Regions from separate parts of the Desulfonatronum lacustre DSM 10312 genome, predicted to be linked through region 1. Evidence: riboswitches for the same ligand, from Rfam matches in the RefSeq annotation. Region 1 holds a riboswitch; the other holds the start of a gene.
What was found. A riboswitch is a leader RNA that binds a small molecule or an ion and turns the genes downstream of it on or off. The one in region 1 is predicted to bind cobalamin.
Positions count from the first base shown of each region.

Region 2: it holds a riboswitch for cobalamin, as region 1 does, so the genes downstream of both, DESLA_RS18945 (anaerobic ribonucleoside-triphosphate reductase activating protein) here and DESLA_RS19610 (sirohydrochlorin cobaltochelatase) in region 1, are expected to answer to the same signal.

Region 1 is NZ_KI912608.1:1,895,796-1,902,201, reverse strand. It holds gene DESLA_RS0108940 (iron ABC transporter substrate-binding protein) at 1-534, opposite strand, end outside; gene DESLA_RS19620 (energy-coupling factor ABC transporter ATP-binding protein) at 719-1,369, opposite strand; gene DESLA_RS19615 (energy-coupling factor transporter transmembrane component T family protein) at 1,369-2,139, opposite strand; gene DESLA_RS0108920 (NikL family nickel/cobalt ECF transporter subunit) at 2,313-2,975, opposite strand; gene cbiM (cobalt transporter CbiM) at 2,969-3,601, opposite strand; gene DESLA_RS19610 (sirohydrochlorin cobaltochelatase) at 3,588-4,592, opposite strand; cobalamin riboswitch at 4,725-4,953, opposite strand; gene DESLA_RS22870 (hypothetical protein) at 4,976-5,128, opposite strand; gene DESLA_RS21685 (putative metalloprotease CJM1_0395 family protein) at 5,238-6,077, opposite strand.
Region 2 is NZ_KI912608.1:1,154,759-1,161,164, forward strand. It holds gene DESLA_RS18935 (divergent polysaccharide deacetylase family protein) at 1-1,094, shown strand, start outside; gene DESLA_RS0105505 (cupin domain-containing protein) at 1,091-1,462, shown strand; gene DESLA_RS21545 (hypothetical protein) at 1,499-2,026, shown strand; cobalamin riboswitch at 2,176-2,363, shown strand; gene DESLA_RS18945 (anaerobic ribonucleoside-triphosphate reductase activating protein) at 2,422-3,084, shown strand; gene DESLA_RS0105520 (ribonucleoside triphosphate reductase) at 3,078-5,153, shown strand; gene DESLA_RS0105525 (class I SAM-dependent methyltransferase) at 5,187-5,876, shown strand; gene DESLA_RS0105530 (DNA polymerase IV) at 5,905-6,406, opposite strand, start outside.

The DNA of each region.
Region 1 (6,406 bases):
TCGTTCCTCCTCGCCGATGACCTGGGCCATGATCCGCAGGGTCTGATTCAGGTGTTCCCGGCCATGGGTCAGGTTGCCGTAGCCCAGGCCCACAACCGGGATGCCGGTCTTGGCCTGCAAGGCTTCAGCCCCGCCGTCCCGCTGGGCGTTGGCCTTGATGATCACCTGCGGGGCCGGATCCAGGGCCGCGATGAGTTCCGGGTTGTCGTGGCCGCGGAATTCGCCGAATAGCGGAAAATCTCCGAATCCCGGGTTGGCCACGGCATAGGGCCGGGCGTCCACGCCAAAGGGCAGTCCGCCTTTTTCCGCGCTGTCCACGCCCACGATCCGGTCTTGCCCTTGCAGGTAGACCAGCAATCGCAGACATCCGGAACCGGAGCAGATCACTCGGTCAACCTGGTTGGGGACAACGACTTCCCGGTCGAGCATGTCCATGATGGTCCGGGTGTCTTGGGCGTGGAGTGGAGTAGCGAAAATCGTGAACAAGACCGTCAAGGTCGCCAGGAAGTTGAGCCGGGATTTTTGGATACACATGCTCGGAGCCTCGTGGTTGCTGGGTTACATGGAACAAGAATGGAATGAATACATCAGATTCCATTCTGTTTGCAATAAAAAAATACAAATAATATCTTCGTGGCACGATGGTGCGGTGGTCGTGTTATGATTTGCTCGTCTTGGGATGCGGCTGGTCCGCGTCTGGAGCGTTTCCTGAAACCGCTCACCCCAGCGTGATGCTGCGAGTGGTCAGGATATTCAGCAGTTCCATGTCGTGGCTGGCGATGAGCATGGTTCGGGGAGAAGAGGTCAGGGCGTGGAGGACCATGTCCCGGGAACGGGCGTCCAGGTCGTTGGTGGGTTCGTCCAGGAGCAGGATCTGGGGCTGCATGACCAGAACCGTGGCCAGGCTGACCAGGCGCTTTTGGCCGCCGGACAAGGTGTGGGGCTGGCGATGGGCGAGGTGGGACAGGTGCAGTTGGTCCAGGATGGCCAAGGATTCAGCCCTGGCCTCAGCCGAAGAGCGGCCCAGGTTCAGCGGTCCGAAGGCCACGTCTTCCAGGACCGTGGGGGAAAAGAGCTGGTCGTCGGGGTTCTGAAAAACAAGACCAACGCCGCGGCGCAGGGCCGCGAGGTCCGTTTTGGTCCGCACGGGGCGGCCTTGGAAAAGCAATAAACCTTTGCGGAGCGGGATCAGGCCGACCAGGGTGAGCAGGAGGGTGGTTTTTCCGCTGCCCACGGGGCCGACCAGGCCGACGCGCTCCGCGGGGTCCAGGGAGAGATGAACGTCTTCCAGAACCGGTGGAGCCGAAGGGCCGTGGGCCACGAAGGCCTCCCGCAGGGCCAGCAGGGGCGGTGTCGTCTCTTGGGTCATCACCAGGTCAACCGGTCGTGCAAGGTGATCAGCACCGGAGGGATGCAGAGCGCGGATGCCAGGACCGCCTGGGACGCGCTCCAGGTGTCGCTGTCCAGGGTGCGAAAGCGGCCGTTGAAGCCGCGCAAGAGCATGGCTCCGTGGATCCGCTCGGCCCGGGCCAGACTCCGGAGCAGGGTCTGGCCGAAAAGCACGGCAATGGTCCGGTAGGTATGCCGGGAGCATTGGGGGACGAAGCCGCGGGCCAGGGCGGCCCGGTGCAGGCGCTGAAATTCCTCGGCCACCAGGAAGAGTTGGCGAAAGGTCAGCGCCAGGAGCAGCGACAATTTGCGGCCCAGCCTCAGGCGGCGCATCGCCTGGGCCAGGGCGGGCACGGACGAGGTGCAGAGCAGGGCAATGAAAATCAGGAGCAGGGCGTTGCCTTTGAGACCGATCCGCAGGGCCAGGGTCAGACCGTCCTGGCTGAGCCACGGAACGGCGGCCAGGGCCGGGCCGGGATAGGTCAGGCCGAGGACCAGGATCAGGCCGAGAAAAAAGACGTTGGCCGGGATCAGCCTTACGGCCACGCGGCCCAGGGGCTGGCAGGCCAGACGGGTCAGCCCCAGCCCGAAGAGCAGCGCCGCCAACCCGGCCCCGAGACCTTGAACCGCTGAAACCGCGATCAGGCAGACCGCGACGGTCAGGATTTTGATCCGGGCGTCCATCTGGTGCAGCGGACTTGCGCCGTGGCTCAGGGAGTCCCTGGATGCGAGCGGTTCATCAAGCATCATGTGCCATTTCCAAAGCTTCTCTTTCGGTGTCGGTGTCGGAATCGGTATCGGAATCGGGGTCGAATTAATGGTATAGGCGAACAAAACAGTATCGATTCCGATCCCGATACCGACGCCGACACCGATGACGGCATTTTTTCAAGCGAATAAAGTATTATCGGATTAAATTGGAATTACCGATCACCGGGGCGAGACGTTGTTGCCGTTTTTCGGCGTAACAGCAACGCGCCCAGGCCGGCCAGCCCGACGATCCAGCCGATGCCGCCGACGATTTCCGGGATGCCTGGGCCGCGTTGGCTCAGGGCCAGGATTTCCCGACGCAGGGGGGCGATCTCCTGGCGCACGGCTTCGGCGACGGCCTGTTGGAGCAGCATGGAGAGCTGGCTTGGGGAATGATCTGCGGAATGATCTGGGAAGGATGGGAGACCTGTGGCTTCTGGGGGTGAGGGAGAGGCCGTCGAAGGTATGTCAAGTGCGGGGAGTTCGTCGGGGGCGATGGTTTGCTCGGCCAAGTGGCCGGCTCCGTCCGTGGCCTGGACCAGAAGAGGGGCGCGGCGTTCCAGGGCCGTGGCGGGCAGGGCGACCTCGTACAGGCCCTGGGCGTCCGTGGTGCCGGAAAGCAGCACGTCGCCGGTGACGGCGTCCTGAACGGTGATGGCCATGTTCGCGCCGATCTGGCCGGTGCCGAAGGCGGTCTCCACCACCAGCCGGTCTCCCTGAACCCAGGCCATGAGCAGCAGGCGGTGGGCATGGGCCGTGGTGGTGCACCAAGGGGCCGTGATGGAAAACAGCGCAAGGACGAGAAGTCCAAGTCGGATTGGAGCGGGATTCAACATGGCGAACCTCCTTCCGTGGTAGGGGGAAGGGCGCAGGTCAGGAGGTCGGGTCGGGTCTGGCCCAGGAAGCCGACCACGAACAGGGTCATCGCGCCCTCGATGGCAGCCATCGGCAGATGGGCCAGGACCACCAGTTTGGCTGCGGTCAGGAAGCCCTGGTCGGTCATGGCCAATGCCGTTCCGGCCAACAGGGCCGTGCCCAGCACCGCGCCCGCGCCGGCCAGCAGTCCGGCACACAGGGCCGGCTTGCCGCCCCGGGCCAGCCAGGGCCGCAGGATCAGGCCGCAGACCACGGCGGGCAACGCCACGGCCGTGGTGTTCACGCCCAGGACCAGCAGGCCGCCGAATTGAAAAAGCAGGGCTTGGAGCAGCAGCCCCACGAAGATCACCGGAAAGGCGACCCAGCCCAGGAGCAGGCCGGCCAGGCCGTTGAGCAGCAGGTGGACGCTGCCGGGGCCCAGAGGGATATGGATCAGGGAGCCGATGAAAAAGACCGCGGCCAGGGCCGCGGCCAGGACCAGCCGGTCCTCGTCCAGTCGGCGCAGGCCGAGCCACAGCCCGGTGAGCGTGGTGGCCGCGCCCAGAGCCAGGACCGGAGCGGAAAGAACGCCTTCAGTGATGTGCATGGTCGGCGCCTCCGTGATCGGGCTGGGCGGGGCCTGGCTCGTGCTCCTGATGGGCCAAGCCAAGGTCGTTCATGGCCGTGTCCAGGTGGTCCAGCCAGATGGACCGGAAGCACGGAGATTCAATGGTTCCGGCGGCGTGTTCCCGGACCTCGAATCCGGCGGTTCGCAGTCGGTTGCTCCAGGAAGTGGGGCGGTCCCCATACATGTCCTTCTGGACGTGATGGCCGCAGACGGCCATGAAGGGCAGCAGCCAAACCGTGGAAATTCGTTGTTCCTGAAGCTTGGCCATGATGGCCGAAAGGCTCGGCTCGCCCATGAGCAGGGCCGTGTGCAGCAGCGGATCGCGGTCCTGAAAATGGGTTTGCAGGTCCAGGTAGCGTTGCTGGCCGTCGTGGTAGGTGCCGTGTCCGGCCAGGATCACGGCTTCGTCGGGGCGGCGCTCCTGGGGAATGAACCCCGGCAGGCAGTCCGCGACCCGGCGCAGGTCTTCCTGATCGTTCAGGAGCGGCGCGCCCAGGGCGACCTGGATGAATCCCTTGCGCGGATGTTCGTAGGCCTTGGCCAGGTTTTGGGTCCAGAAGTACTCCACCCCGGGGATGGTGTGCAGGGATTGGACGGTCAGATGAGTCACGCCCTGGTCGTGCATCCGGCTCAAGGCCACGGCCACGCAGTCGTGGGGCAGGCCCTGGTCGGCCAGCTTGCGCCGGACCTTGTGCGCGGTGAACCCCCAGGCCAGGGGCACATCCGGATATCGGTCGCGGACCTGGGCTTCGAACCGGTCGTAGGCTTGGCGGGCCGGGACCACCGTGGTGCCGAAGGCGACCAGCAGAATGCCCGGACGCTTGGGACCGACGGGAGCTTCAGGGCCATGATGGTGATGATCGTGGTCGTGGTCATGGTCATGCTCATGGCCATGACCACATTTGAAATGATGGTCGTGATGGTCGGGGCCGTGACGATGTCGGCCATGTGGGTGCGGATCGGTCTGCATCGATTCCCTCCGGAAAAGAACGGGACGGGAAACGAGTGTTCGGCGTGCTTGGGAGGCTGGGTTGTCGGCGCGTCGGGCCGGAAACGTCGGGGCACTGGCGGGACATCCCCTGAAGCGGCAAAACACCCGTTGCCTTGGGGCCTGATGCCGGTAGGTCTTCTGGCTTCCCCAGGAAGTCGTTCCGCCTTCCCATCCGTTTTCGACGTGGATTGCCGAATCGGGACAGTGGCGTCTTCAGGAACGCTTCGCTTCTCCCCGAAACATAGGGGGGAGCTGGGGTTACAGCGGCGGGTCCGCTCCGGTATCGCACCGGATTCCCTCTTCGTCTCCATAACGGAGAACCAGCATGTTTTCGGCTCTCGTATCCGGGATGGGGCGGGGAGTCAAACGTTCCCTGGGCTTGGCAGGGCAATTTTGTTCTCGAACCACGGGCGCTCTGGATCGGTATCGAAATCGAAATCGTGATCGAAATCGATTTCTGGTAACATCCCGATTTCGATAGCGATTTCGATTTCGATGGTTGCTGGCCCACCCATGGGGGGTCCCCTTGAACACCCTGCAATCTACCACTTTGAAAGTATGGATATTTTCCAGAGAACAAAATGGCCCTGCTGGGCTTGGCCTCTGGTTTTGGCCGGATATCAGCTAAAACGGATTCCCCGTCTCAACCATGGCCAGTTGGGTGCGATAGGCCTGGACGGATGGAGCTCGGTGGGCAGGCGAGGTTTCGGAGATTGGCGGGAATGTGGTGGGAAAGGCGGAATCCGGGGAGCGACTGAAAAATCCGGCATGGTCGGACGCAGTCTGGTCCTGGCCAAGGTTTGGGGATGGATGGCCGTCGTCGGCCTGGCGCTCTGCTTGCTCGTTCTGAATGCGCTCCATCCGGGCCTCGGCTTCCATTTGGGCCGCGCTGGTCGCTACCTTGACGTCCTGAGGGGAGGGGCTGGCCGGGGCCAGGGCGGCCCGGCGGATGGTCTGGGCCTTCTGTTCGGTCTGCTCCGGATTGCCGGGCACTGGAGAGGTGTCGATGCTCACTTCCCCGCCCACGGCGTATTGCCGTCCGTCCGGGCCGGTTTCGTAGGTGTAGCTGACCCCGGCGGTGACATATTGCCCTCCGGCGGCCACATGGGCCTGTTCATGAGCCCGGACCTCGGCATCGCGCTGCCGAAGCTGCTCCAGAACCTGACGATCCTCCGACGACAGCTCGGACTCGTCGCGCACCGCGTTGATTTCGTCCTGCATGTCGCTGCCGTTCCGGTCCGCGGCGTGCGCTTCCTTGGGATCATCGTCCTGGTCCGGGGCTGCGTCGCCTTGGCCTTCTTTCCTGGTGAACGGCTCTCTGTGGCGCTGCTCTTCGAAGACGCCGGCCGATACCGGACGGGCGTCCGGTCCGTAACCCATATCCAGGCCCAGGGCAGGAGCCTGGCCCTGGTCGCCTTTGAGTCTCTGGCTGTCCTGATCCGTGCGGTGGCTGAGGCTGACCACGTCTCTCGGCGCAAGAGGACTTGAAGGCTGAGCGGCTCCGGCAAACCCACTTGCGAGTCCGGCCGCGACGCCGGCCGCTCCGGAAGCCTGCTCGTTCAGGTTTTGACCGGTCCCGGAGTGCTGCTGCCGCGAGGAATTGCAAAACGGGCAAGACCCGTCCTCGCCGTGCTGGGAATGGGTCGTGGCTCGCGAAACCGCCCAGGGAAAGCGAATTGCTCCAGGAGGGAGCGGAAGCGGGGTGCGATGCGGCGATGTCCATCAGAGGCTTCGGAGAGATGCTTGAGGCTTTGGGAAAATAAGCCGTGGCGGTTGAAGGTCGGCACTGCCAC
Region 2 (6,406 bases), 740 kb from region 1:
CCCCGGCTCCCTCACGGCGCCAAGGCTTGGTTTACGAAATATTCGATACGGAACTGCTGGAACAGCAGGTCAAGGAAGTCGACCTGGCCCTGGTCCAGACCATCATGGAGTTGAACCTGGACCCTCGTTCGGTGCGTCATCTGGATATTCAGATGAAAACCCGCAACGGGCAGAAATATCATACCCAATCCTTGGCCATCGGATTGGACCGGGACGCCCGAAGCTTTGAGCAGACCTTGCGCCGGAATCTGGAACTCTGGGTCCAAAGCGCGGAACTGCGTCAGATCAACAAAAAATCCGGCAAGCAAGAGTGGCGAATAACCCTGCTCAACCTGCCCACACACACCCTGTTCCTGGAGGAACACGGTCGCAAACCATCCCCGCCTCCCCCGCCGGCCTCGCCGGGAATCGGGCCGCGGCTGGTGGTGGTGATCGACGACCTTGGCGAGAACGTACACCAAGCCCAGGAACTGGCCGCCCTCTCCTTCCCGGTGACCTTCGCCGTTTTGCCCAATATTTCCAAAAGTCGGGAAGTGGCCCGGATCGGGGCCGCGGCGGGTCGCGACGTGCTCCTGCACCAGCCCATGGAACCCCTGGACTACCCCCACCGGGCCGACCCCGGCCCCGGGGCCCTGTTCGTGGGCATGGAGGACGAACAAATCCTGAGAATCCTGCGGGACAATTTGGCCCAGGTTCCTCAGGCCATCGGCATCAACAACCACATGGGCTCCCGGTTCACCGCCGACGAGTCGGGCATGTCCACGGTGCTCCAGGAATTGAAGCGCCGCGACCTCTTTTTTCTGGACAGCCTGACCACCGGAAGCTCCGTCGCGGACAAACAGGCCCGCAAAGTCGGCCTGGAGCACCTGCGCAGACATATTTTCCTGGACAACATTCCCAATGTCCAGGCAATTCTGTTTCAACTACGCAAAGCCGAGCAACTGGCCCATAACCAGGGCCAGGTGATAGCCATCGGCCACCCCTACCCGGAAACCCTGGAAGCCTTGAAGCTCTGGGAGCGGGAACGTGATCAGCGGATCAACGTCGTCTCCCTCGGCTCCCTGCTCTCACGCCGATCATTGGCCGAGCGTTGAAAGCGCGACTCGCCATGCTCAACCTGTTCGCCATCCCAAAGGGCCCCATGCCCGAGGAACGCGTCGATCTGCTGGCGCGTGGGGACGGGTTGCGCATCGAACGAATCATCTCGCTGGGCCATGTTTCGCCTCCCGATTTCTGGTATGACCAAGAATTGGACGAATGGGTCGTCCTCTTGCAGGGCGAGGCGGAAATCCGCTTCGCGGACGGGCGGACCAAGGCCCTCAAAGCCGGAGACTGTCTCTTTCTCCCAGCCGGCCTGGGACATCGAGTGGACCGCACCACCGACGACCCGCCTTGCATCTGGCTTGCCGTGCATGGCCGGATGACCGACGGACCATGGTCCCGCGCCACATTGAACGATTAGGCTTCCCCCGCATCGAAGACCAAAGGAGATCCGATCATGCGCCGAATACGTTTTTCCCTGGCTCTTATCCTGTTCGCGCTCCTGGCCGTCGGTTGTTCCTACTCCAGCGTCGGCCACTTGCAGCGCCAGCCCTGGGTATTGAACGCGGAACAACAATTGGAGATGCGTTTCTGGCGGTTTTCCTATGTCGCGGAATCCTTCGGCGGACAGTACAGAGTCAAGGGGCGGGCGACGCCCAAGACGGAAAGCCTCCCCGCCGACCTGGGTTGGATCGAGGACTTGTGGCTGGCCGCTTATCTCAGTGATGATCAGGGACGGGTGTTGGCTCAGGATTTGCGGGTTTATTCCAGCCTCCTACTGGACCCCGACCAAGGCGTGTCCTTCACTTTTACCCTGCGTCCGGACCGACTGAACCGCACGGCCTCCCTCCAGATCACCTTCGGCTACAACATGACCCTCACCCCGGATGAACACTACATGGCCCAGGAAACCCCGGAAAAGAAACACGCTGGGGAGCGCGGCGCGGTGTTCTTCGCCCATGAGGGGGCATTGACCAGGTTTTAAGCCGCAGGCTGGTGGCAAAGTCGGCGATTATTCCGTCCAGTCGTCCACGTGCCAATTCCGCCACTTCGTCGCGACTTCTGGACATTGTCACGGATTCTTTTTAAGTACGTCACACGCATGGTTGAACTCGTTTTCAACGAACGACCACGCCACGTCTCCTTGCTTCAGGTCGCCGCATGGCGCCAAGAGGGAACCCGGTGCGATTCCGGGACGGTCCCGCCGCTGTAAGTCCCATTCAACCTGACTGGCTTCGCATGGCCACTGGAACCGTGTTCCGGGAAGGCCCGCCAAAGTCGGGGGGACAAGTCAGAAGACCTGCCTGAAGCGCATTTGTCGCGGGACACGCGGATGTCCAGGCGGCCGTTCCCCGGGGCTTTTCAGCCCCATCGCTGACTATGCGGAACCACCCTTCCCCCTGGTCCAGGCTGCGCGGCCTGGAGCCGCTGAGTTTGTGCGACTGGCCGGGTCGCGTCTGCGCCGTGCTGTTTCTTGGCGGCTGCGACCTGCGCTGCCCCACGTGCCACAACTTCCATCTGGCCTGGAACTCCGAAGACGATCCCCGTATCTCTCGCGACCACGTTCTGAACTTTCTCGACCAGCGAGCCCCCTGGTTGGACGGCCTCGTGGTCACCGGCGGAGAACCGGCATTGTCCACGGACCTTCCCGAATGGCTCGCCGAACTCCGAAACCGGTTTGGCTTGCCCGTCAAGCTGGATACCAACGGCATGCACCCCGACATCGTGGAGCGGATTTTGGACAACCAAGCCGCAGACCTGGTGGCCGTGGACGTCAAAGGCCCGTGGTCCAAATATCCCGCGTTGACCGGAAACAAAATTTCCGCTCGTGAAGCCAAGGCAACCCTGGGCCGGATCTTCAAGCTCGCCGAAGGCCACCCGAAACACTTTCTCTTCCGAACCACCCTGGTCCCCCTGTTGACGCCGGAAGACCTCCGGGAGACCCGGTCTTTCCCGCCTTCCGGATTTCTCCTGCAGACCCAGCCTTTTCGCCAGCCATCCCGCCCTTTCCAGGGCCATCATCACAAGGAGCAATCATGCTGACCCACATTTGCAAACGTGACGGCCGCACCGAAACCTGGGCCGTGGACAGGATCGCTGCGGCCGTTCTCAAGGCATTGAGATCCTGTGGAATCCAGGACGCGCTTTTGGCCGACCGCCTGGCCCGCAAGGTGGAGGAACGCCTGGCCGAAGCCGGCCTGACCGTCCCGGACCAGGAGCAGGTTCAGGATCAGGTCGAAGCCGTGTTGATGCAGTCCCGCTTGTTCGACGTGGCCAAGCGCTACATCCTGTACAGAGAGAAACGCCGCCAAATCCGGGAACAAAAGGCCGCGTTCCTGGACATCATGGAAACCATCGACGCCTACGTAAACAAATCCGATTGGCGGGTGGCCGAAAACGCCAACATGTCCCACTCCTTCCAGGGCCTGATGCTGCACCTTTCCGGCACGGTTCAGGCCCGTTACGCCCTGGAAAAATATCCCCTGGAAGTCCGTCAGGCCCATGAACACGGCTACCTGCACATCCACGACCTGTCCTTCGGCCTGGCCGGATACTGCGCCGGGTGGAGCCTGCGCGACCTCCTTCTGGAAGGCTTCAACCTGGAAGGCCGCTCCTCCTCCGGTCCGCCCAAACACTTCGACTCCGCTTTGGGCCAGATGGTCAACTTCCTGGGCACCCTGCAAAACGAATGGGCCGGGGCACAGGCCTTCAACAACGTGGACACCTATCTCGCGCCCTTCGTCCGTCATGACGAATTGGACTACCGACAGATTCGTCAGGCCGTCCAGAAATTCGTCTTCAATCTGAACACCACCTCCAGATGGGGCGGTCAGAGCCCGTTCACCAACCTGAGCTTCGACCTGGCTCCGCCCAAGCACCTGGCTTCCGAAGCAGTGATCATCGGCGGTCGGCTCCATGACAGCCAGACCTACGCGGACTTCGGACCGGAGATGGAGATGATCAACCGGGCCTTCCTGGAAGTCATGCTTCAGGGTGACTACCACGGCCGTATTTTCTCCTTTCCCATTCCGACCTACAACGTGACCGAGAACTTTCCTTGGGAGACCGAGGTGGGCGAGCTGCTGCTCCAGCTTACGGCCAAATACGGGGTGCCGTACTTCCAGAACTTCATCAATTCAGACTTCAAGCCCGAGGACGTCCGCTCCATGTGCTGCCGGTTGCAGATGGACCTGCGCGAACTGCGCAAAAAGGTCGGCGGGTTGTTCGGTGCCGGGGATTTAACCGGGTCCATCGGCGTGGTCACCCTGAACCTGCCCAAGCTGGCTTTTCTGGCCCACGACGAGGCGGACTATCTGGACCTGCTCACCGAGTACGCCGAACTGGCCCGGGACAGCCTGGAGTTCAAGCGCAAGCTGATCAACGACAACCTGGAACGGGGCATGTTTCCCTTCACCCGGCGCTACCTGAAAAACGCCTACCGCGGGCATTTTTCCACCATCGGCGTGGTGGGCGGTCACGAGGCGTGCCAAAATCTGCTGGGCAAGGGCATCGAAACCCCGGCCGGGATCCGGCTGATGCGGACCACCCTGCTCCACCTCCAGGACCTGACCCGACGCTTCCAGGAAGAGACCGGCAACCTGTACAACCTGGAGGCCACCCCGGCCGAAGGCGTGAGCTACCGGCTGGCCAAGCTGGACAAGACGCTCTACGCCGGGATCAAGGCCTCGGGCAACGGCGTGCCGTACTACACCAACTCCACGGCCCTGCCCGTGGACCTGGGGCTGGACGTCTTCGCGGCCCTGGAGCACCAGGACCAATTGCAGACCCTGTACACCGGCGGGACGGTCTTTCACACCTTCCTGGGCGAGGCCGTGGCCGATCCCCAATCCTTACGAGCCTTCCTGGTCAAAGCCATGACCCGGACCAAGCTGCCCTACATCTCCATCACCCCAACCTTTTCCGTGTGCAAGGACCACGGATACCTCCGAGGCGAGCATCCGGAATGCCCGGAATGCGGCAACCCGGCGGAAGTCTACACCCGGGTCGTGGGCTACTACCGCCCGGTCCAACGCTGGAACCAGGGCAAACAGTCCGAATACGCCCAGCGCCGCGTCTTTGCCGGGCTGGGAGGCGAAAGCGCCGCAAGCTGAATGTCGCGGTGAAGATCACTTTGGAGGTACGATATGGACACTACTGCGTTTCTTGCCGCCCTGAAGACGGTCTTTTCCGTCCAGGAAATGACCAAGCCCACGGATTTTCGCTTCGATCCGCTGCCCAATGTCCAGGGCAAAACCGCTCCCAAAGTACAGCGGCTGCTCCAGCTCGGGGTACGCTGCCTGCCGCCTGAGGAATGCTATTTCGAAGTGGGGACGTTCCAGGGCAAGACGCTGATTTCCGCGGCCCTGTTCAATGAAGACAAGCACCTGGCGGCCTGCGATGATTTTTCGGAGTTTACGGACAACCCTGAACAGGCCCTGGATGTTCTCCGTCGCAACATCAGCCGCCACTGCCCTCCGCACCAGTGCATCGACTTCCACATGGCCGACTTCCGCCGGGTGCTGCGCGAAGGCCGCCTGTCCAAGCCCATCGGCTTCTACTTCAACGACGGCGCTCATGACTACGCCAACCAGTTCGATGGAATGACGCATGTTGAAGATCATCTGGCAGACGAAGCGCTGGTCCTGGTGGACGACTGGCGCTTTACCCCGGACTCCCGCTCCCAGGCCCGGCAAGCGACACTGGACGCCATTGCCCGTTCCAAACGCAAATGGGAACTGATCTACGAACTTCCCGCCCGTTTCAACGGCGACGCAGCAATGTGGTGGAACGGCCTCGGCCTGCTGCGGACATGGGTGTCTTCACTCTCGGCTTGATCAAGAAACGACCGAGTTCCCTGGACGGTCACGACGGCTTTCGGAAACCGAAGACGCGTCCCCGGACCATAGCCCCGGGACCGAACTTCTCCCGGATTGCGTCCAGGGTCGTGTCCAGGGTTTTGTCCAGATCGGTTTCGTTTCCGGGGAAAAGAGAAAGCTGACGCCTTGCATTGGAAAAATTGGACACGCTCAGTCCGATCAAACGGACTTTATTGGGGAGTTGCTCGGCGTCCAGCAGTTGGGCGGCGGTCTGGAAGATCATCCGCGTGGACGCGGTGGGCTCGCGCAAGGTTTTCGCGCGCGTGATCACCTTGAAGTCGCTGAACTTGACCTTCAGGGACACGGTGCGCCCGGCATGACCGTCCCGGCGCAACCGGCGTCCCACGCGCTCGGCCTGATCCAGCAGCCAGCGCTTCAACTCCTCCCGGTCGTCGTGGTCCTCGGCAAAGGTGTTTTCCGCGCCTTCACTTTTGGCTTCGGACTCCGGAACAACCGGCCTGGGGTCAATGCCCCTGGCCCTGGCATAG